Regions from separate parts of the Mesorhizobium sp. P2_D5 genome, predicted to be linked through region 3. Evidence: riboswitches for the same ligand, from Rfam matches in the RefSeq annotation. Region 3 holds a riboswitch; each other region holds the start of a gene.

Region 1 (4,060 bases), on a different contig from region 3:
GATTGAGTTCGTACGCCAGTTCGGCCATCAGCAGGGCGCCACCGGCCGAACTGAAGGTGGTGCCGTGTAGGTTGCAAACCTGCGGATCGTTTTGGCAATCTCGTCCGGCCGGGTCGCCGCTGAAAAGCCCACTGCGCACGACAAGTTTCGGCTTGAGGTAAACGGCTGAAACCACACCGAGCGTCGCAAGCGGATAGGCCGGTCCGCCGCTCGGCAAATCCGAGGCATTCAGCACAGGCCATCCAAACGCACCGTTTAGCAATTTCCCGGCTGAATTGCTCGTTGCGAAATCCTCGTCCGCCGAAACCTGCCCCAACCTGACAAAGCTGTCGTCTGCAAACGTTTGCTGGACCCAGGCGGTGAAGAGCCGTGTGGTCGGAACCGCATCGATGTTACTCGGATCGCCGAGGCTGGCAACCTCAGCAGCGACATTGCGATCATTGAGATCGTGTATTTGATACACCGTCACATGGGCAGATCCACCCTGCCACCGACCCATCTTCTCAAAATCGAGGTCTAAGTTGACGTCGAAGCGTCCTTCGTAAGTCGCGCCCTGGCGGATGCCGCCACTCGCCACATCCATGACCTCGCTCACGTAATCGAGGGTGAACTTAATGCCTTTGTCCTCAAGCGCCGTCCGGTCGCCATTCCAGTCCCCAGTGAGGTGATCCCACTGCCAGATTGAGCTACCTGCTTGGCCGGACGCGTCGGCGGCGCCGGCCGGAGCCGCGAGCAAGATTAAATCCGCTAAAAAAATGAACGACAGCGACCGTTGCAACCGACCGCATCGGGACTTCACTTGGCATCCTCCACGGTAGGCAAAACCTCGATCACGTCCTCGTGCTCAGGGATGTGGCAGTGCATCACAAATCTCCCGACTTGCACCGGCTCGAGTTCGTTTTCTGCGTTCCGATCAAAAATCCCGGCGGCCGGCCCAGCGCATTTGGTGCCGCTGCCGTTGGCTGTCAATGACCGCGGAATCGGGACTTCGTATTTTTGCGCAAAAGGGACCCCGGCTTTCGGTTGTGAGAGGCACGCCGGTAAGCGCCCGATCAGGCGGAGCTGGTCGGGGTTGCACAGCCTGATCGCGCGCGGCTGATTAGCTTTTCGGCTTTAGCTTTGAGATCGGCTTTTGAAGCGCCAGGACTCGTTTCCGGTCTCGACGATCTCGCAGTGGTGAGTGAGGCGGTCGAGCAGCGCGGTGGTCATCTTGGCATCGCCAGCGAAGACGCTCGGCCATTCCCCGAAGGCAAGATTGGTGGTGATGATGATCGAGGTGCGTTCATAGAGCTTCGAGATCAGGTGGAAGAGCATGCAAACAAGCCATTTGTACTTGCCGGCCAAAGAATTGAGAAAGGCGATCTGTTCCTGCTACCCGTAGCCGCCGCGGGCTCATCATTAACCTCAACCGCCCAGTCGCCATCCTCTATGCACCAAGTCTGTCCTACTTGGATCCCGCCAAGCGCGGTGTCCACGAAATAGTGGCCGCTATCGTTGACCCACAGCTGAAGAGCCATCCCGTCCTCCCAAAATCAAACCGGCCCCTCGACTACCATGCGGTTCCAGTGGTGTCCGCATCTCGGGATCTGCGGCGTGGCATGGTCGGGATGTCACCGCCGCCCCATCGGGTAAGTCGGATCGTCTCGCAGACGAGTGAAGTCGATGTTCATACCGTTCTCACCACGGTTCCAGAGGACGTCGTGAAGTCCCTCCGGCAGGGTTCCGTGAGCCAGGACCCAGCATCGCACATAGGCCCGGATGCCGCCCTTCCTGAAGGCGCGCCCCATGGCGTAGTGGAGGCCAGGCCACTCGCCCGGCAGAGGATCGTCGGCGGCGACGTATCTTTCCGCCAGTGCCTCGATGATGGCATTGCGTTTCGCGCTCATCCGCCGCATGCGGCCGGGATGTTGGAAATGCTCGATGCAAAGGCCCAGCGATATAACTGGCTTGCAGCATTTGGGCGTTAGACAGATCATGAAGAAACCCTCCAAGAATGGCACAACGCATCTAGAGGGTTGGCGACCTACTGCTGCCCGTTCTGGGCCACATCATTGTCACCACCGTTGCCGGTCAAGGCTGGTTGGCGGGGCCGAAGCCCTCTCTGGATGTGGGTTGGCAGTAGCAGAGCCGCTGTCTCAGTGCAACCGATCCTGCATAACGGTGTCATGCGCCTCAGCTATTCGGCCTGCTGGTGGGCCCCACAAGCCACTCCCCATCCCCACCTGCCGATGAACCTGGTTGGTGCCGACCGCCATCCGCTGCCGCCTGTGGCGGAGATCGGTTGGAAAGCTGCTGTTCGGCCTTATCTGCAAAACGAGCAAGTAGCGTCAGGTGCAGACCTTCGGAACGTACCCAGTAAACAACCGCCTTGCGCCATGAGCGGCCCCTTCGGGACAGGCATCAAATGACCGCAGTGGGCCGAACGCGGACGGACTGCTATCGGCCAGCTCTGTGCAGGAAACTTCCATTTTCATCGTGAGCAAAATCAGCTTCTGCTCCCTCGCTCGGTAAAACGGCAGCCAGTAGAAGCGACAGCAGCGATGCTCCCGTCTAGGTCGGATTGTCGATGCGAACACCTGTGCTATCCGGATCGCGCCAATACGCGACAGAACCTGCCCAAATCGCCGATGACATTGTCACCGGCCTCACTCAGGTGCCGGTTAACAGCCACTTGTCCGGTAGACCGGCTACGCCGAGCCTCCACAGTTCACAACGATCCATGTCAGCGCACACGAGGGCCACCCAGGTACGTCCAAAACCCTCATCCGACTACTTCGGCTGGCGTCCAGACAGTCTGCCTCTGCACTCAGCTCCACCGACAGGGAAACCTTTGAGCGAGTTGACAGTTGTATCTACAAGACAGAGGAGGAGGTTGAATGGCATCCGTTCGGTACATCGTTGCGGACGTTGACGAGGCGGTCGCGTTCTATCGAGACAATCTCGATTTCAAGCTCGACATGCACAATCCGGGCAAGTTCGCTGCCCTGCTGCGCGACGACCTGACGCTGTATCTCAGCGCGCCGGGTGCGGGGAGCGGTGGTCAGGCGGGCGGCGATCCGAAGCCGGGCGGGTGGAATCGATTTATGATCGTTACGAACGAGGTCGATGTCCTCATTGAGCGGTTACGCCGGGCTGATGCAAGATTCCGCGGCGAAATCAGCGACGGCGGTGCCGGGCGCGCCATCTTGCTCGAAGATCCATCGGGCAACGTCATCGAGCTATTCGAGTTCAAGAAGGACGAAAGCCTAAGGTAAAGCTGGTGGCGGCGGACGGTTTGTCTGCTCCATGGTTATGCCGCGTTCCGCCACCGACGGCAGATTTCTGCTGCTTCGACCAAAAGCTATTTGCTCTAGTCGCTCGAGAAACCAATTTGCGCCATTAGCAAATCTCGATATGTCTGGCGCAATAGCGTTTCGGGGGCGTTTGCAGGTCGCTCATCTATCCCGAAGGGTTCAATACCCCGATCCATGGGCCGCGGAGAGAAAGCGATGTTGGGCTGGTTCCGAAAGCTGCTGCCGCGCGAAGATAGCTTCTTCGACCTGTTCGAACGGCATTCCCGCACCGTGGTCAGCGGCGCCGAAGCGTTGGAGCAGCTTCTTCAGGGCAACGACATCGATCGCTGGTGCCGGAAGATCGTCGATCTCGAGGACGAAGCCGATCATATAACCGCCGAAGTTCTGCTCGCGGTGCGACGCTCCTTCATCACTCCCTTCGATCGCGGCGACATCAAGGATCTCATCCAGTCGATGGATGACGCCATCGATATGATGCACAAGACCGTCAAGACGGTGAAGCTGTTCGAGAAAAAGGAATTCGACCCGCTGATGCAGGAGATGGGCGGCGTCATTGTCGACGCCGCCAAGCTGGTTGCGGAAGCGATCCCGCTGCTCAGCAAGGTAGGCGCCCACACCCCGCGCCTCAACGCTATTGCCGAAGAGGTCATGCGCGCCGAAGGCCGGGCGGACGAACTGCACGAGCAGGGTCTGAAGGATCTGTTCAGGAAACACGGCCGCGGGGACGCGATGGCCTATCTGATCGGCAGCGAGATCTACGGCCAGCT
Region 2 (4,060 bases), on a different contig from region 3:
CCTTCGAGCAACCGCTCGGCCGGCGCACCTTTGACGAGATCTGGTCGCGTCAGGCCCGTTGGGCGCGCCTGCGCCGCGTCACTTTCCCATGGTTTTTCGCACCCGAAATCCTGACCGGGGCAGTGGTGCCGCTGGCACTCGCGCTGTTGGCGGCGGCAAGCGCGGGCGTCAGCCTCTGGGCAACCGCCATTGCCGTGCTGGCGGCCTTCTACCTTCCTGAATGCGCCCTGGCCTGGTCCAAAGGCTGGTACCTGTCGTCGCGCATGGTCGCGGCGATCATGATGCGCGACCTGATCCTGCCGGCGATGTGGGCGCGCGGCTGGCTGGGTGGCGCCGTCGACTGGCGCGGCAACGCGATGACCATCGGCACCAAGGCGGCCGAGTTGGAAGAGACGCCGTCCGGCGCCTGATGGCCAAAGGCCTTTTACTTGGCCGACTTCAGCGCCTGTTCGATGTCTTCCAGAAGATCGTCGGTATCCTCCAGGCCGACCGACAGCCTGAGCGTGCCCGGCCCGATGCCGAGTTCGGCACGCGCTTCGTCGCTCAGATTCTTGTGCGTCGTCGTCGCCGGATGGGTGATCAGGCTCTTGGCATCGCCGAGATTGTTGGAGATCAGTACGATGTCGAGCGCGTTCTGCAAGGCGAAGGCCGCCTGCTTGCCTCCCTTGACGTCCAGGCAGATCAGCGTCGAGCCGCCCGACATCTGCTTCTTGACGATGGCCGCCTGCGGGTGGTCGGCGCGGCCGGGATAGATGACGCGGACGATTTCGGGCCGCTCGGCCAGGAAATCCGCGATCCTGCTGGCGCTTTCCGTCTGCTGGCGCACGCGCACCGGCAGCGTCTCCAGCCCTTTCAGCAGCGTCCAGGCATTGAACGGCGACAGGCTGGGGCCGGTGTGGCGGAAATAGTCGTGCAGGTTCTCGTCGATCCACTTCTTGTCCGACAGGATGACGCCGCCGAGACAGCGGCCCTGGCCGTCAATATGCTTGGTCGCCGAGTAGACGACGATGTGCGCACCGAGCTGCAGCGGCTTCTGCTGCAGGGGTGTGGCAAAGACATTGTCGACGATCAGCCGCGCACCGATCGAATTGGCAAGCGCGGCAACCGCGGCGATGTCGACCACTTCCAGCGTCGGGTTGGTCGGGCTTTCCAGGAAGAACAGCTTGGTGTTCGGCTTGACCGCCTTTTCCCAGTTGGCGATGTCGGTGCCGTCGACCAGCGTCGCCTCGATGCCATATTTCGGCGCCAGCGTCTCGACCACCCAGCGGCAGGAGCCGAACAGCGCGCGTGCTGCCACGATATGATCGCCGGCCCTGGCGCTGCACAACAGCGAGGCCGTCACCGCGGCCATGCCGGATGCGGTGGCGCGCGCGTCCTCGGCGCCTTCGAGCGCGCACATGCGTTTTTCGAACATGTCGACGGTCGGGTTGGCGTAGCGCGAGTAGATGAACCCCGGCTCCTCGCCCTTGAAGCGGGCTTCGGCGGCCTGCGCAGTTTCGTAGACATAGCCCTGGGTGAGGTACATCGCCTCGGAGGTTTCGCCGAAACCGGAACGCAGGGTTCCGCTATGCACGAGTGTCGTTTGAGGCTTCCAGTTACGCTTCTTGGTGCTCATCGCTTTTGTTCCAGACACAAAAAAACCGGCCGCGAAAGTCGCAACCGGTCCATACGGCCTTGCGGCCCGACGGTCCTTTAGCGACTTGTTTAACGTGGCTGCAAGCCGACCGGCCAAATCACCACGGGATAACGACCCTTTAGACCCGCGCCACGCTTGCGTCAATTGCCGGCTTGATTAAGAGGTTTGTACCAAGCAGGTTCCGCAGCAGTGTTCCACGGTTTTGCGGCAAGAACCTGCGAACAGAAAATCGCCTGGCCCCAAGAATCGCCTGGCCTAGGAGTGGAGCCTTGCGGCAGACAGGCATTCTTCCCGATCAGGACATTTCGGCGCTGTTCCGGTCCGGCGCGCTGAAGTCGGCGCGCGCGTTCGATGCCGATCAGATCCAGCCGGCGAGCCTGGATCTGCGCCTCGGCGACAAGGCCTGGCGGGTGCGGGCCTCGTTCCTGCCGGGTCCCAACCACAAGGTTTCGGAAAAGCTCGACCGGTTGCAGCTGCACGAGATCAATCTTGCAGAGGGGGCGGTGCTGGAGACCGGCTGCGTGTATATCGTGCCCTTGCTTGAAAGCCTGGCATTGCCGGCGGACATTTCGGCCTCGGCCAATCCGAAGAGTTCCACCGGGCGGCTCGACATCTTCACCCGCGTCATGACCGATCGCGGACACGAGTTCGACAAGATCGCCGCCGGCTATCACGGCCCGCTCTATCTCGAGGTCAGCCCGCGCACCTTTCCGATCGTCGTGCGCACCGGTTCGCGTCTGTCCCAGATCCGTTTCCGCACCGGCAATGCACTGCTCTCGGAAGCCGAGCTGCATGACCTGCATCGCGCCGAGATGCTGGTCGCAACCGAGCCGCCGAACATTTCCGGCGGCGGCATCGCGCTGTCGATCGATCTTAACGGCGATCAGAACGGCCTGGTCGGCTATCGCGGCAAGCATCACACCGGTCTCGTCGATGTCGACAAGCGCGCGGCACAAGAGGTCGTCGATTTCTGGGAGCCGATCCACAAGAGCGGCGCCGGCGAACTGGTGCTCGATCCCGATGAATTCTACATCCTCGTCAGCCAGGAAGCGGTGCATGTGCCGCCGCTCTACGCCGCCGAGATGACGCCGTTCGATCCGCTGGTCGGCGAGTTCCGCGTCCACTATGCCGGCTTCTTCGATCCGGGTTTCGGCCATTCGGCGTCCGGCGGCACCGGCAGTCGCGCAGTGCTCGAAGTGCGCAGCCACGAAGTGCCGTTCATCCTCGACCATGGCCAGATCGTCGGCCGGCTGGTCTACGAGCATATGCTGAAGCGGCCGCAGGCACTCTACGGCACCGATCTCGGCTCCAACTACCAGGCGCAAGGCCTGAAGCTGTCCAAGCATTTCCGCCCAGCGCGCTGAACCCAATTCCCGTCGGGCAATACACTTGCCTGCGATGGCTCGTCATGCTTGGCTGGCTTTCTGGTCGCCAAGCTGGCGGCGTTCAAGGGAACCAAGAAAATGCGGATTTCAAAATGGATCATATCGGCAGCAGGTGCTGCCGTGTTGCTGATGGCGGCCGGCTCTCTGTCGGCGCAGGCTGCTGAGAAACTGAAGATCGGCACCGAGGGTGCCTATCCGCCGTTCAACACCATCACCCCGGACGGCAAGGTCGTCGGCTTCGATATCGACATCGCCAATGCGCTGTGTGCGCAGATGAAGGTCGAGTGCGAGATCGTCACCCAGGACTGGGACGGCATCATCCCCGCCCTGCAGGCCAAGAAATTCGATGCCATCATCGCCTCGATGAGCATCACCGAGGAACGCAAGAAGCAGGTCTCCTTCACCAACAAATACTATACGACGCCACTCGCGCTGGTGGCGCCGAAGGATACCGAACTCACCTCGACCGAACCGGCGGCCCTTGCCGGCAAGACGGTCGGCGCCCAGGCCTCGACCACGCAGGCCGACTATGCCCAGAATGTCTATGGCAAGGCTGGCGCGGAGGCGAAACTCTACCCGACCCAGGAAGAGGCGATCACCGATCTGACGAACGGCCGTCTCGATGCCGTCATCTCTGACAAATTCGTGCTGGTGGACTGGTTGAAGAAGGCAAGCGACGGCTGCTGCAAGCTGGTCGGTGACGTCAAGGGCACGGAGACCCAGGCCGGCATTGCCGTTCGCCTGGAAGACACCGCGCTACGCGACAAGCTCAATGCGGCAATAGACGCCATCGTTGCCGACGGGACCTACAAGAAGATCCAGGCCAAGTACTTCGACTTCGATATTTATTGAGCTTCGAACGGCCGACCTCCCCACTCGTAGGGGAGGTCGTGCTGTCAAAGCGCCTTCACCGCCACCTTCACCGGCTGCTCGATCTCGAGTGGGTTGCGCAGCGGCAGGCCAAAATCCTTGGCCTCGATTTCGAACACATCGCCAGCCTCGGTCTTGATGCCGTCGGCAAAGGACAGCGTCGCCGTTC
Region 3 (4,060 bases):
CGAGCCGGCGGCGCGCGTACTGTGCGGCGCGGAACTGGATTCGCGCCAGGCCTGTGAGGCACTCGCCCGGCGCGGCGATGCGTTTGTCGCGGTTACCGGCGGCGCGGCTGGCACCTGGTGGTTCGATCGCGCGACGGGATCATCGCGACATGTCGCGGCGCCGAAAATCAATGCGGTCGACACGCTGGCCGCCGGCGATGTCTTTCACGGCGCCTTCGCCGTCGGACTGGCGGAAGCCATGCCGGTCGAGCAGGCCTTACGCTTTGCCAGTGCGGCCGCCGCGCTCAAATGCCTGCGCTTCGGCGGCCGGCTAGGCGCGCCGGACCGGGCCGAGACGCTGGCGATGATGAAAAGCCACTGGCCAGCAGGCTGAAGAAGCGACCTACGCCTTCGCCGGGTGCTCGACCGCCTGACGGCCGAAATCGGGGACGTCGATGTCCTGGCCGGCCTCGATGATCGAGCGGCGCACCGCACGGGTGCGGGTGAACAGATCGAACAGCTTTTCGCCGTCGCCCCAGCGGATCGCCCGCTGCAGCGACGCCAGATCTTCCGAGAACCGTGCCAGCATTTCGAGGATGGCGTCCTTGTTGTGCAGGCAGACGTCGCGCCACATGGTCGGATCCGAGGCGGCGAGACGGGTGAAATCGCGAAAACCTGAAGCCGAATATTTGATCACTTCGGATTTGGTCACCGACTGCAGATCGTCGGCGGTGCCGACGATGTTGTAGGCGATGATATGCGGCAGGTGCGAGACGATGGCCAGCGTCATGTCGTGATGCTGCGGGTCCATCGTGTCGATGTTGGCGCCGCAACGGCGCCAGAATTCCGACAGCCTCTCCAGTGCATCCGGGTCGGTGTCGGGCAGCGGGGTGAAGATGCACCAGCGATTGTCGAACAGGTCGGCGAAACCGGCATCTGGGCCGGATTTTTCCGTGCCCGCCAGTGGGTGGCCGGGAATGAAATGCACGCCATCGGGCACATAGGGCTGCATCTGCGCAATCACCGATGCCTTGGTCGAGCCGACATCGGTGAGGATCGCACCCTGCTTCAGCGCCGGCGCGATTTCCTCGGCCACAGCGCCGGACGAGCCGACCGGCACCGAGACGATGACCAGATCAGCATCGCGGACCGCTTCCTTCGCATCGCTGGAGTAGGAGGAGCCGAGCCCAAGCTCTTGCGCCCGCGCCAATGTCGCGGCACTGCGGGTCGAGATGGCGACGTGACGGGCGAGGCCCTCGCGACGGATGACGCGGGCCAGTGACGAGCCGATCAGGCCGATGCCGACCAGCGCGATCTTTTCAAACATCGGTGATGTCATGGTGTTCTAGCTTTTCAGGAATGTCGTGAGAGCGGCGACCACGCCGCGATTGGCCTCTTCGGTGCCGACGGTCATGCGCAGCGCGTTGGGAAAGCCGTAGCCGGAAACGCGCCGCAGAATATAGCCGCGCGCCGTCAGATAATCGTCCGCCGCGGCGGCCGAATGGTTCTGGTCGTCGGGAAAATGGATCAGGATGAAATTGCCGACGCTTGGCGTCACCCGCAGCCCAAGCTTGCCGAACTCCTCGCTCAACCATGTAAGCCACGTTTCGTTGTGCATCACGCTGCGTTGGACGTGGTCGCGGTCACGGATCGCGGCGATGCCGGCCTCGATCGCCGTCGCATTGACGTTGAAGGGGCCACGCACACGGTTGATGGCATCGACGATGTGCATCGGTGCGTACATCCAGCCGATCCGAGCCCCGCCGAGGCCGATCTTGGAGAAGGTGCGGGTCATCACCACGTTCTCGGCCCCGCCGACCAGTTCGATGCCGGCTTCATAGTCGTTGCGGCGAACATATTCGGCGTAAGCCGCGTCGAGCACCAGAAGCACATTTCCGGGCAAGCCGGCATGCAGGCGGCGCACTTCCTGGAACGGCACATAGGTGCCGGTCGGGTTGTTGGGATTGGCAAGGAATACGATTTTCGTGCGCGGCGTGACGGCGGCCAGCATCGCATCGATGTCGGCACGCTCATCGGTCTCCTTGACCGCGACCGGAGTTGCGCCGGCCGACTGGATGTAGATTTTGTAGACCATGAAGGCGTGTTCGGTGAAAATCGCCTCGTCGCCGGGAGCGAGATAGGTTTGCGCCAGAAGGCCGAGAATTTCGTCGGAGCCGTTGGAACAGATGATGTTCTGCGCGTTGAGACCATGCACCTCGGCGATCGCCTCACGCAGCCGCCTGGCGGTGCCATCGGGATAGACGTCGAGCTTCGCAGCAATCTCCCGCGCGGCCTCGATCGCCTTCGGCGACGGACCCAGCGGATTCTCGTTCGACGACAGCTTGTAGACCTTGGCGACGCCGGCGGGCGCGGTGCTCTTGCCCGGCACATAGGCGTCGATGTCCATGATGCCCGCGCGCGGGGTTGGACGTGCCTTGTCCGGTGTCTGGCTCATGTCGCAAAATCCGTCGAGAACGCTTCCGTCTGGAAGCCGAAGCGGAAATACAAGCCACGGCCCGCAATGTCGAGAGGTGGCAACCTCCGGACCGCGGCTGGCCGTTGACGCGGGCGCGCCACAGTCCTAGAAGAGGTACGAAATTCCGTGGTGATTTGGCCGGTCGGCTTGCAGCCACGTTAAACAACTTGCTAAAGGGCCGTTTGCATCCTGTAACCGGCTTTGCGACTGCAATGCCGGTTTTTTGTTGTCCGCGCCGGCCGGACACCGCATCGGCCTCGAATTTCGAAAGCACCGTGCGGATTCAAAGTGTGAGATGGATGCAATGGCCGCTCTACGCGCTGGAAAAACCAACAACGAGGCTGACCAGCCGTCGAGCCCGGTGCTGCGCTTTGGGCCCGACAAGCCGCTAAAGCTCGATGCCGGCACCCTGCTGTCGCCGTTCCAGATCGCCTACCAGACCTACGGCACGCTGAACGACGCCCGTTCCAACGCCATCCTCGTCTGCCATGCGCTGACGGGCGACCAGCATGTCGGCAGCACCAATCCGGTGACCGGCAAGCCGGGCTGGTGGGAAGTGCTGATCGGCCCCGGCAAGATCATCGATACCAACCGTTTCTTCGTCATCTGCTCCAACGTCATCGGCGGTTGTCTGGGCTCCACCGGCCCGGCCTCGACCAATCCCGCCACCGGCAAGCCCTATGGGCTCGACCTGCCGATCATCACCATTCGAGACATGGTGCGCGCCCAGCAGATGCTGATCGACCATTTCGGCATCGAAAAACTGTTTTGCGTCCTCGGTGGCTCGATGGGCGGCATGCAGGTACTGGAATGGGCGTCGAGCTATCCGGAGCGCGTCTTCTCGGCGCTGCCGATCGCCACCGGCGCGCGCCATTCCTCGCAGAACATCGCCTTCCATGAGGTCGGCCGGCAGGCCGTGATGGCGGATCCGGACTGGCATGGCGGCAAATATTTCGAGCACGGCAAGCGCCCGGAAAAGGGCTTGGCGGTGGCGCGCATGGCCGCCCATATCACCTATCTGTCGGAAGCTGCCCTGCATCGGAAGTTCGGCCGCAATCTGCAGGATCGCGAGGCGCTCACCTTCGGCTTCGACGCCGACTTCCAGATCGAGAGCTATCTGCGCCACCAGGGCATGACCTTCGTCGATCGCTTCGATGCCAATTCCTATCTCTACATGACGCGGTCGATGGATTATTTCGACCTCGCCGCCGACCATGGCGGCCGGCTGGCGGATGCGTTCGCCGGCACGAAAACCCGCTTCTGCCTGGTGTCCTTCACCTCGGATTGGCTGTTCCCGACCGAAGAGAGCCGCTCGATCGTTCATGCGCTCAACGCCGCCGGCGCGTCGGTATCCTTTGTCGAGATCGAGACCGATCGCGGCCACGACGCCTTCCTGCTCGACGAGCCGGAACTGTTTGCCGCCATCAATGGCTTCATCGGCTCCGCGGCACGGGCGCGAGGACTCGCATCATGAACGTCACCCGCAACCAGCGCGTCGACCTCGAAGTCGTCGCTAACCTCATTCCGCCACAGTCGCGCGTGCTCGACGTCGGTTCAGGCGATGGCTCGCTGCTCGAATTGCTGCAGGACACCAAGCAGGTCGAC

What was found. Region 3 has a riboswitch for S-adenosylmethionine ahead of metX (homoserine O-acetyltransferase MetX). Riboswitches for the same ligand answer to the same signal wherever they lie in the genome.
Region 1: another riboswitch for S-adenosylmethionine. It lies ahead of AC1DYW_RS10365 (hypothetical protein); the one in region 3 lies ahead of metX (homoserine O-acetyltransferase MetX).
Region 2: another riboswitch for S-adenosylmethionine. It lies ahead of AC1DYW_RS05680 (O-succinylhomoserine sulfhydrylase); the one in region 3 lies ahead of metX (homoserine O-acetyltransferase MetX).

What each region holds. Positions count from the first base shown of each region.
Region 1 covers NZ_JBFUEE010000002.1:762,367-766,426, reverse strand. The annotation lists gene AC1DYW_RS10375 (carbohydrate porin) at 1-736, opposite strand, end outside; partial or broken gene AC1DYW_RS10370 (ATP-binding protein) at 1,114-1,314, opposite strand; gene AC1DYW_RS10365 (hypothetical protein) at 1,611-1,886, opposite strand; SAM-I-IV-variant riboswitch at 2,016-2,114, opposite strand; gene AC1DYW_RS10360 (VOC family protein) at 2,877-3,254, shown strand; gene AC1DYW_RS10355 (DUF47 domain-containing protein) at 3,489-4,060, shown strand, end outside.
Region 2 covers NZ_JBFUEE010000001.1:1,193,443-1,197,502, forward strand. The annotation lists gene AC1DYW_RS05675 (ceramide glucosyltransferase) at 1-410, shown strand, start outside; gene AC1DYW_RS05680 (O-succinylhomoserine sulfhydrylase) at 425-1,615, opposite strand; SAM riboswitch at 1,673-1,750, opposite strand; gene AC1DYW_RS05685 (2'-deoxycytidine 5'-triphosphate deaminase) at 1,906-3,000, shown strand; gene AC1DYW_RS05690 (ABC transporter substrate-binding protein) at 3,100-3,873, shown strand; gene araD1 (AraD1 family protein) at 3,918-4,060, opposite strand, start outside.
Region 3 covers NZ_JBFUEE010000008.1:142,815-146,874, reverse strand. The annotation lists gene AC1DYW_RS28415 (sugar kinase) at 1-373, shown strand, start outside; gene AC1DYW_RS28410 (prephenate/arogenate dehydrogenase family protein) at 383-1,318, opposite strand; gene hisC (histidinol-phosphate transaminase) at 1,325-2,434, opposite strand; SAM riboswitch at 2,572-2,649, shown strand; gene metX (homoserine O-acetyltransferase MetX) at 2,760-3,929, shown strand; gene metW (methionine biosynthesis protein MetW) at 3,926-4,060, shown strand, end outside.